DNA from 4 places in the Geobacillus sp. Manikaran-105 genome. Region 3 is predicted to be linked to each of the others. Evidence: riboswitches for the same ligand, from Rfam matches in the RefSeq annotation. Region 3 holds a riboswitch; each other region holds the start of a gene.

Region 1 (2,197 bases), on a different contig from region 3:
GAAAATCGATTTTTTCATTTCGCCGGCATACTCGGTGCCGCCGATCAACACGGTGCGCCGTTCAAACGAGATGATGATGAACGCTTCCGAGCGCGTCCCGTCCACCTTCGGGTCGGCTTTAAAGTTCGGCGCGCAAATGACGGTGAATTGCGGCTCGTGCGCGGCGAGCTCCTCGGCGCTCGGGCGGATGAACAGCTGATGGACGAACAAGTTGTGCCAGGCGAATTCGTTGACGACTTGAATCGGCAGCCGGTATTTCGGATCGGCGCCGGCAAAGCCTTTAAAGACGAACAGTTCATCTTGTTTCATTAAATAATCGAGCACTTTGTCGTACAGTTTCTCAAACGTTTCCGGAGACATCGGCTGGTTGACCGTTCCCCAGTCGATCGTTTGCTTCGTGGACGGTTCTTCGACGATGTATTTGTCTTTCGGCGACCGCCCCGTGTACTTGCCGGTTGTCACGGCAACCGCCCCGGTGTGGGTCAGCCGTCCTTCGTTCCGCTGCAATACTTTCTCGACGAGCTCGGCGACGGACAATTGGTGATGTACGTACGGTTTTTGCAGCAATACATCCAGCTTATTTGTCATGTTTGCGATCCCCATGTTCACAACCTGCCTTCTTTTTGTAATCACTCTTGAAAATAGTATAACACATTTTTATTAATAGTCCATACTAATTGTGTGGGTTTTTTTGAACTTATTTTGCCTATTTTTCAGATTTTGCACGCTCTCCCGCCTGTGCTTCAAGCGGGAGGCGGCCGTTCCCGGGTTGTCTTACTGTCTTGCTATTAAGGAAGCAGGCAGTGATGACCCAAATCGGCAATACGTTTGCCAAATCCGCCTCGTCTTGTTCAAGCATGCAGCCGGAAGCGGCACGTTTATATAGACGCGCTCCCCTCCTATACAAAAGAAAGGGGCTGCGTTTAGCTTCCCTTTGTTTTATGGAGGCAAGGGAAAGGCGCTCATTCCTCCTTTGCTTGGGTTCGTGCGCGGAAGCGGGATGATAAAAAATTCACTTCTGCGGTTGACTTTGTTCCTTCAATTGCGATAAGATAATTCATTGAACGGATACTCTTATCCCGAGCCGGTGGAGGGACAGGCCCGATGAAGCCCAGCAACCGTCACAACTGGACATGTGTGAAATGGTGCTAACCTGTGGCAAGGCGCAGTCCTTGAACGATAAGAGTGAAAGGAAGCAATACGATTGCCATGACCTTTCCTCAGCCGTTACAGGAAAGGTTTTTTATATTGCGAAGGGAAAAAGGGAAATGAGTTCCGTGTCGCCACATTATGTTAAGAGGAGGAAACAAACCGAATGTCAGCCAAACGCCGCTTGTTTACGTCAGAGTCTGTGACAGAAGGACATCCGGATAAAATTTGCGACCAAATTTCTGATGCCATTTTGGATGCCATTTTGGAAAAAGACCCGAACGCCCGTGTCGCTTGCGAAACGAGCGTGACGACCGGGCTGGTGCTCGTGAGTGGGGAAATCACAACATCAACGTACGTGGACATTCCGCGCATCGTCCGCGATACGGTCCGGGAGATCGGCTACACGCGCGCCAAATACGGATTTGACGCCGATACGTGCGCGGTGCTGACGTCGATTGACGAACAGTCGCCAGACATTGCGATGGGGGTGGACCGGGCGCTTGAGGCGCGCGAAGGTCAGATGACTGACGAGGAAATTGAAGCGATCGGCGCCGGCGACCAAGGATTGATGTTTGGGTTCGCCTGCAATGAGACGGAAGAATTGATGCCGCTGCCGATTTCGCTTGCGCACCGCTTGGCGCGTCGATTGGCGGAAGTGCGTAAAACGGACGTCTTGCCGTACTTGCGGCCGGACGGGAAAACGCAAGTGACGATCGAATACGATGAAAACGGCAAACCGGTGCGCGTCGATACGATCGTCGTGTCCGCGCAGCACCATCCGGAAATTACGCAAGAGCAAATCGAGCGCGACATTAAGGAGCATGTCATCAAACCGGTCGTGCCGGCCGAGCTGCTTGATGAGAACACGAACTATTTCATCAACCCGACAGGACGGTTTGTCATCGGCGGTCCGCAAGGGGATGCTGGGCTGACGGGGCGGAAAATCATTGTCGACACGTACGGCGGCTACGCCCGCCATGGCGGCGGCGCGTTCTCGGGCAAAGACCCGACGAAAGTCGACCGCTCGGCGGCGTATGCGGCCCGC
Region 2 (2,197 bases), on a different contig from region 3:
CCCGTTCGTTCACCAAATGACGGAATACCGCTTCCGCCATCGGCGAACGGCAAATGTTGCCGAGGCAAACAAACAACACTTTGACCATCGAAGCAGCCACTCCTTTCCATCCCGTTTTCTTGGCATTAGTTTTCCCTTTTCATCCAAGCGCTTGATAGCCGCTTTCTAGCAGCTCGTGCACATGCACCTATATTTTACCACCTAACGCTGGCGCGGACTATATTGCCTCTCCCCTTTTTCACCGCCGGTGTGGTACAATACATGATAACCTGCCACGAAAGGAGCGAAACCATGGATTTATCGAAACCGTCCGCAGAAAACGTCGAATATATCGTTGAACAGCTGAAGAAAAAATTAAAAGTGCTCAATTTTGATGCGATTAAGCCGGCCCATTTTTCCGAGGCATGGTATGACGAACTGAAAGACATTTACGACATGGTCATGAAGCGTGAAACGTTCAGTCCAAGCGAAATACAGGCCATTGTTGAGGAGCTCGGAAGCCTGCGCAAGCGGTAATCCTCTCCTTCCGTCACCGGATGGAAGCATCGCGAAGCTGCCTATGTATATAAAAAATTCCTATCGAAAAACTAGGATTGACATTAGCGCCAATTGTGTTAAAATTTTAATCAATATAAATTACATACGCTTATCAAGAGCGGGGGAGGGACTGGCCCGATGAACTCCGGCAACCTGCCGCGTTTGGCAAGGTGCTAATTCCAGCAAAATGGGATCCATTTTGGAAGATAAGGCGTCCCTCGTTCTTCCGCTCTTTCCGAAATGGAAGGGGCGTTTTTATCGCCAGGCTGCCCGTTGCCGGATGAATATCCGACTAATTATGTTGATTTTCTTTGTTTTTAAGGAGGGGGAAACGATGCTCACATATGACCAATGGGAAACGGCCGAAAAACCGTCTTTTCCGTCCGATGATGAAACGAAAGGGGCGTTGGCTGTCCTTGCTTGGGCGTACCGCGAATACGGCGATGACATTGTCTATGCGTGCAGTTTCGGCATTGAAGGGATTGTGCTCATTGATTTGATTTCCCAAGTCAAGCCGGATGCGGAAATCGTCTTTTTGGATACAGGGCTGCATTTCCAAGAGACGTACGACACGATCGCGAACGTACAGGAAAAATACCCGTCGCTCCGCATCGTGATGAAACAGCCGCACTTGACGCTGGAGGAGCAGGCTGCACAGTTCGGCGATGAACTATGGAAACGCGATCCGAACAAATGCTGTGAGTTGCGCAAAGTCATTCCGCTGCGGGAAGTCTTGACCGGCGTCACCGCCTGGATTTCCGGCTTGCGCCGCGAACAGTCGCCGACGCGGCGCCATGTCGAGTACATCAATAAAGACGACAAATTCCGCTCCATTAAAGTGTGCCCGCTCATTCATTGGACGTGGAAAGACGTTTGGAATTACGTATATAAACACGGTCTTCCGTACAACGTGCTCCATGACCGGGGCTACCCGAGCATCGGCTGCGCCCCTTGCACAGCGCCGGCATCGGATCCGAACGATTTGCGCTCCGGGCGCTGGGCCGGCCAGGGGAAAACGGAGTGCGGGCTCCATCTCACATAAGGGGAGAACAACGATATGCTCCTTGCCATTGCCTTTATTGTGTCCTTTTTCTTCGCCATGAACATCGGGGCGAGCGGCGCGGCCGCCTCGATGGGTGTCGCGTACGGGTCGGGCGCCATTCCGAAAAAGTCGATGGCCCTCCTTCTTTGCGGCATCGGCGTGTTTCTCGGCAGCCTCGGCGGCGGAGAAGTAGTGAAAACGATCGGGTCGGGCATTATTCCGTCTTCGATCCTCACCGTCAAAATCGTCGTCATCATTTTAACGGCGGCGGCCATTTCACTTTTTGCGGCGAACATCATGGGCATTCCGCTCTCGACGAGCGAGATCACCGTCGGATCAGTCGTCGGCGTTGGCATCGCCTATCAGGCGTTGTACTTTCATAAGCTGCTGTTTATCGTGTCGGTATGGATCGTGATCCCGATCGTCGCCTTTTCGTTTACGCTGGCTGTCGGCAAATGGTTTTTGGCGCTCAAGCGAAAATATCCGCAGCTTGAACAAGGGCGCTGGCAAAAAACATTCATGGCCTTGCTCGTTGTCACCGGCTTTCTCGAGGCGTTTTCCGCCGGCATGAACAATGTGGCCAATGCCGTCGGGCCGCTCGTCGGCGCCGGGCTGATG
Region 3 (2,197 bases):
CACGAGCGGGCGGACGCCGAGCCGCTCTTTCACGATCGTGGCGACGGCGGCGTTGCTGATGCGCGGCGTAGCAAGCGAGTTGTCGGCCAACGTCAGCGCGTCGATGCCAGCGTCATGGAGCTCTTTCGCCCCAGCGAGAAACTTGTCAATGCCGAGTTGCTTCGGCGGATCCAGCTCCACAATGACCGAGCGGCGCGTGCGGGCGAGCTCGGGAAGCGGAGTCGGCGCGGGCCGATCGGCTTGCACCGATACAGATGCCGTCGTGCGCCGCTTCACCGTTTTTTCCGTCACCGGCGTCCGGTCGGCGAGCGCCTTTGCCATTGCCTCAATATGTTTCGGCGTCGTGCCGCAGCACCCGCCGATCAAGCGCACCCCTTGATCGCGGAACGCTTTGGCCGCCTCTTCAAAATATTCCGCGTTCGTTTCATAGACAAGCCGGCCGTCGCGGTAATCCGGGAGGCTCGCGTTCGGATACGCCGACAAAAATGCGCGATTGGGCAGGGGCACTTCCTCAAGCGACTGAATCATATAGTGCGGACCAAGCCGGCAGTTGAGCCCGACAACATCGGCCCCGAGCGCCTCCAGGCGGCTAAGGGCGTCCGCGAGCGGCGTGCCGTCTTGCAAAACGCCGACTTCATGGAGCGACACATGGGCGATAATCGGCAAGTCCGTCTCTTTGCGCGCGATGGCAAGCACCGTCTCCAACTCTTCCAAATCGTAATACGTCTCCAGCAGCACACCATCAACCCCTTCGGCAAGCAGCACAAACAGCTGCTCGCGAAACGTCCGTTTCACTTCTTCGAGCGTGACGACGCTTTTGTTTAACGTGCGCAGCCCTCCGATCGTTCCGAGCACGTACGCCCCCCCATTGGCTGCTTGCTTCGCCAGTCTTACAGCGGCGCGATTGATCGCCGGCACCTCGTCTTGCAAGCCGTAGCGCGCGAGTTTCACATAGTTGGCGCCGTATGTATTCGTCTGAATGACATCGGCGCCCGCCGCGATATACGCTTCATGAATATGAATGATTTCGTCTGGATTCGATAGATTCAATTCTTCAAAACAACGGTCGACGCCATGCGAATATAACAGCGTCCCCATCGCTCCGTCGGCGATGAGAATGCGTTGTTTCAACTCATCGAGCAGCCCCACGTTTGATTCCCCCATTTCGTTGTAGTAAAAGAAAAAAGCCTTCTAAGAAGAAGACTTTTCGTTCGCTTCTTCTTATCTTCCAGGCTGTTGCCTGTCTGGATTTAGCACCTTGGCCGCGGCCAGGTTGCTGAGGGTTCACCGGGCCAGTCCCTCCCCCTCTCTTGATAAGAATGTCCGTATGCGGTTGTTTATTTCGTCTTGACTATTACTATATAATTTAATGTATTTTTTGAAATTATTCAATACGGTGAAGCAAGGAAATTTGAAAAAACGATCAATGAGACAGCGGCTTTCCGCATTGCGGGCAAAATTGGAAGCTGTTCTGCGGAATAGTCAGCCGCTTTTTGTTTTTTAGTCGCCGACATGGCGGAAAGCATATTTTTCCGTTGCACTTTCTACTCTCCTATGTTCTAATTAGGAATAGTGAACATCAAGAAGATGGGGGGCTGAAAGTGAACGGAGAAATCATCCGCTTCGAGCGAGTGACGAAGGAATACGACGGCGCAGCCGTACTGGATGATGTCAGTTTTGCGATGGAGCGCGGGAAGTTTTATACGCTGCTTGGCCCGTCAGGGTGCGGGAAGACGACGATTTTGCGGCTGATTGCCGGGTTTATCGAACCGACGGAAGGAACGATTTATTTCCACGGGAAGCCGATTCAAAACGTCCCGCCGAACAAGCGGCAAGTCAACACTGTCTTTCAAGACTATGCGTTGTTTCCTCATCTCGATGTGTTTGAAAACGTGGCATTTGGCTTGCGCGTGAAAAAGATGAAAGAAGCGCACATCCGCCAAAAAGTGAGCGAAGCGCTCCGGTTTGTCAACTTGGACGGCTATGAGCGCCGCCGCATTCAAGAGATGTCCGGCGGTCAGCGCCAGCGCGTCGCGATTGCGCGGGCGATTGTGAATGAGCCAGAAGTGTTGCTCTTGGATGAGCCGCTATCGGCCTTGGATTTGAAGCTGCGCACGGAAATGCAGTACGAACTTCGCGAACTGCAGCGCCGCTTAGGGATTACGTTCATTTTTGTCACGCATGATCAAGAAGAAGC
Region 4 (2,197 bases), on a different contig from region 3:
TCCGACGGCGTGATCGCGCCGCTGAACGCCGGGTGGGCCATGATCGGAACGGAAATCTCTTCATCTTCCCGCAACCCTTGCAGGACGTCCAATCCATAGGCGAACACGTTGAACAACAGCACATCGGCGCCAAGCTCAGCCGCCCGTTTCGCTTTTTCTTTCAGTTCAAACGTTTTGCCGGTCAAGTTGACGGCATACAGCGTCCGCTTGCCTGTTTGTTCGTACACCTCTTCGAGCGCCGCTTTGCCTTCTGTAATGCGCTTCGCAAATGGCAGACGATCGCTGTCAAACAAAATTTCGTCATCTTTGACCAAGTCAACGCCGCCAAGCGCTTGCTTTTTCAACTCTGATGTCAAATACGCCAAATCGCGGCCGACGATGCCTTTGAAAATGCTCATCAACAGCGGGCGGTCGTACACTCCGACCTTTTCGCGAATGCCGGCGATGCCAAAGCGCGGCCCCGGAAACTGCCGCTTCCATTCTTCCGGAAATGCCAAATCAAGCAACCGCACTTCCCCGTCAAGCGACAGCTTGCCGAACGTCGTCACCAACAATGCTGGCAAATCGGCGCTGAAGTTGACGGTCGGGTAAGCGATTTTGACGATTGCCCGCTTCAACCGCTTGCCGAAATAGGCGTTTACCCGCTCGCTCTCGCCAAGCTCTTCGATCGCAACGACTTCCCCTTTATGCTTGCGAAGCTGGTCTTGCTCTAGCTGCGGCAAGTCGGTCCATGTGCCGACTGTCAAGCCGAGCGCGATTCCTTCCGCCTTTTGGCGAATATCGTGTTCATCATGAAGCAAATACGTCGCAATGACTGCACTCATCGTCCATCCCTCTTTCAATATATGGCGAAATAAAAAAGCCCCTTCCTAAGAAGAGGCGTCATTCATTCATGGCGCTCTTCTTATCTCCCAGCGTTTCCGCTGCAAGAATTAGCACCGTGCTTAGCGTACGCCAAGCCGGTTGCCGGGCTTCATTGGGCTCGTCCCTCCGCCTGCTCTTGATAAGAAAGCCTGCTCGTTTATGCACTTGTCAAACGATTGGCAAATTTACTTTGAATTATGACAGCCTTTGCCGCCGTTGTCAATCATTTTTTTCAAAACAGCCTGGTCAACGTTGTCCCGTCAACGGTTCATTGCCGCTCTTTTTTTCAAAACAATCCGAGCCGGCCGATCCGCTCCGCCGCTTCGCGAAGCCGCGCTTCATCGGTCAACAATCCAACGCGCACATACCCTTCGCCGTGTTTTCCAAAACCGATGCCTGGGGCGACGGCGACGTGCGCCCGCTCAAGCAACAGATCGGCAAATTCGGCGGATGATGCGCCTTTTGGCAACGGAAGCCAGGCGAAAAATGATCCAGACGGCGCCGGCGCTTCCCAGCCGATCGCGCGCAAAGCATGAATAAACGTATTGCGGCGCGCCTCGTACAAGGCAATGAGCTCCGCGACGCAGTCTTGCGGGCCGAGGAGCGCAGCTGCCGCCGCTTCTTGGACGGCGCCGAACAAGCTGACGTACAAATGATCTTGCAACAACTCAATGGCACGGATGATCCGCTCATTGCCGACAGCGAACGCCACGCGCCAGCCGGCCATATTGTACGTTTTCGAGAACGTGTAGATTTCAACGCCAATGTCTTTCGCCCCGTCCACTTCTAGAAAGCTGACCGGCTTTTGGCCGTCAAAGCCGATCGCGCCATAGGCAAAATCGTGCACAACGGCTATGCCGTACTTTTCCGCAAACGCCACCGTTTCAGCAAAAAACTCCTTCGTCGCCGTCGCGCCGGTCGGGTTGTTCGGATAGTTTAAAAACATCAGTTTCGCCCGGTCGGCCGCCGCCCTGGGAATGGCCGAATAATCCGGCAGAAACCCATTCTCCGCGACAAGCGGCATCATTTCCATCCGCGCGCGGGCGAGCGCGATTCCCGACCAATAGTCCGGATAACCCGGGTCCGGGACGAGCACGACATCGCCCGGGTTGACGAGGCAAAGCGGCAGCTCGACAAGCCCGGCTTTGCCGCCGAACAAGATGGCGACCTCGCGGGCCGGGTCGATCGTCACCCCGTACTCGCGCGCGTAAAACGCCGCTACGGCTTCTTTCAAAAACGAGTAGCCTTGAAACGGCGAATATTTATGGTATTTTGGGTTCGCGGCTGCCTTCTGCATCGCTTCGACAATGTGCGCCGGCGTCGGCTGATCCGG

The links. Region 3 has a riboswitch for S-adenosylmethionine ahead of CV945_RS04015 (bifunctional homocysteine S-methyltransferase/methylenetetrahydrofolate reductase). Riboswitches for the same ligand answer to the same signal wherever they lie in the genome.
Region 1: another riboswitch for S-adenosylmethionine. It lies ahead of metK (methionine adenosyltransferase); the one in region 3 lies ahead of CV945_RS04015 (bifunctional homocysteine S-methyltransferase/methylenetetrahydrofolate reductase).
Region 2: another riboswitch for S-adenosylmethionine. It lies ahead of CV945_RS10685 (phosphoadenylyl-sulfate reductase); the one in region 3 lies ahead of CV945_RS04015 (bifunctional homocysteine S-methyltransferase/methylenetetrahydrofolate reductase).
Region 4: another riboswitch for S-adenosylmethionine. It lies ahead of mtnW (2,3-diketo-5-methylthiopentyl-1-phosphate enolase); the one in region 3 lies ahead of CV945_RS04015 (bifunctional homocysteine S-methyltransferase/methylenetetrahydrofolate reductase).

What each region holds. Positions count from the first base shown of each region.
Region 1 is NZ_PIJG01000015.1:1,143-3,339, forward strand. It holds gene pckA (phosphoenolpyruvate carboxykinase (ATP)) at 1-603, opposite strand, end outside; SAM riboswitch class I at 1,072-1,186, shown strand; gene metK (methionine adenosyltransferase) at 1,316-2,197, shown strand, end outside.
Region 2 is NZ_PIJG01000032.1:50,985-53,181, reverse strand. It holds gene CV945_RS10695 (low molecular weight protein-tyrosine-phosphatase) at 1-88, opposite strand, end outside; gene CV945_RS10690 (DUF1128 domain-containing protein) at 292-516, shown strand; SAM riboswitch class I at 644-750, shown strand; gene CV945_RS10685 (phosphoadenylyl-sulfate reductase) at 872-1,579, shown strand; gene CV945_RS10680 (sulfate permease) at 1,595-2,197, shown strand, end outside.
Region 3 is NZ_PIJG01000008.1:18,988-21,184, reverse strand. It holds gene CV945_RS04015 (bifunctional homocysteine S-methyltransferase/methylenetetrahydrofolate reductase) at 1-1,149, opposite strand, end outside; SAM riboswitch class I at 1,219-1,320, opposite strand; gene CV945_RS17015 (hypothetical protein) at 1,389-1,541, opposite strand; gene CV945_RS04010 (ABC transporter ATP-binding protein) at 1,602-2,197, shown strand, end outside.
Region 4 is NZ_PIJG01000031.1:20,723-22,919, reverse strand. It holds gene mtnW (2,3-diketo-5-methylthiopentyl-1-phosphate enolase) at 1-824, opposite strand, end outside; SAM riboswitch class I at 902-1,010, opposite strand; gene CV945_RS10360 (pyridoxal phosphate-dependent aminotransferase) at 1,151-2,197, opposite strand, start outside.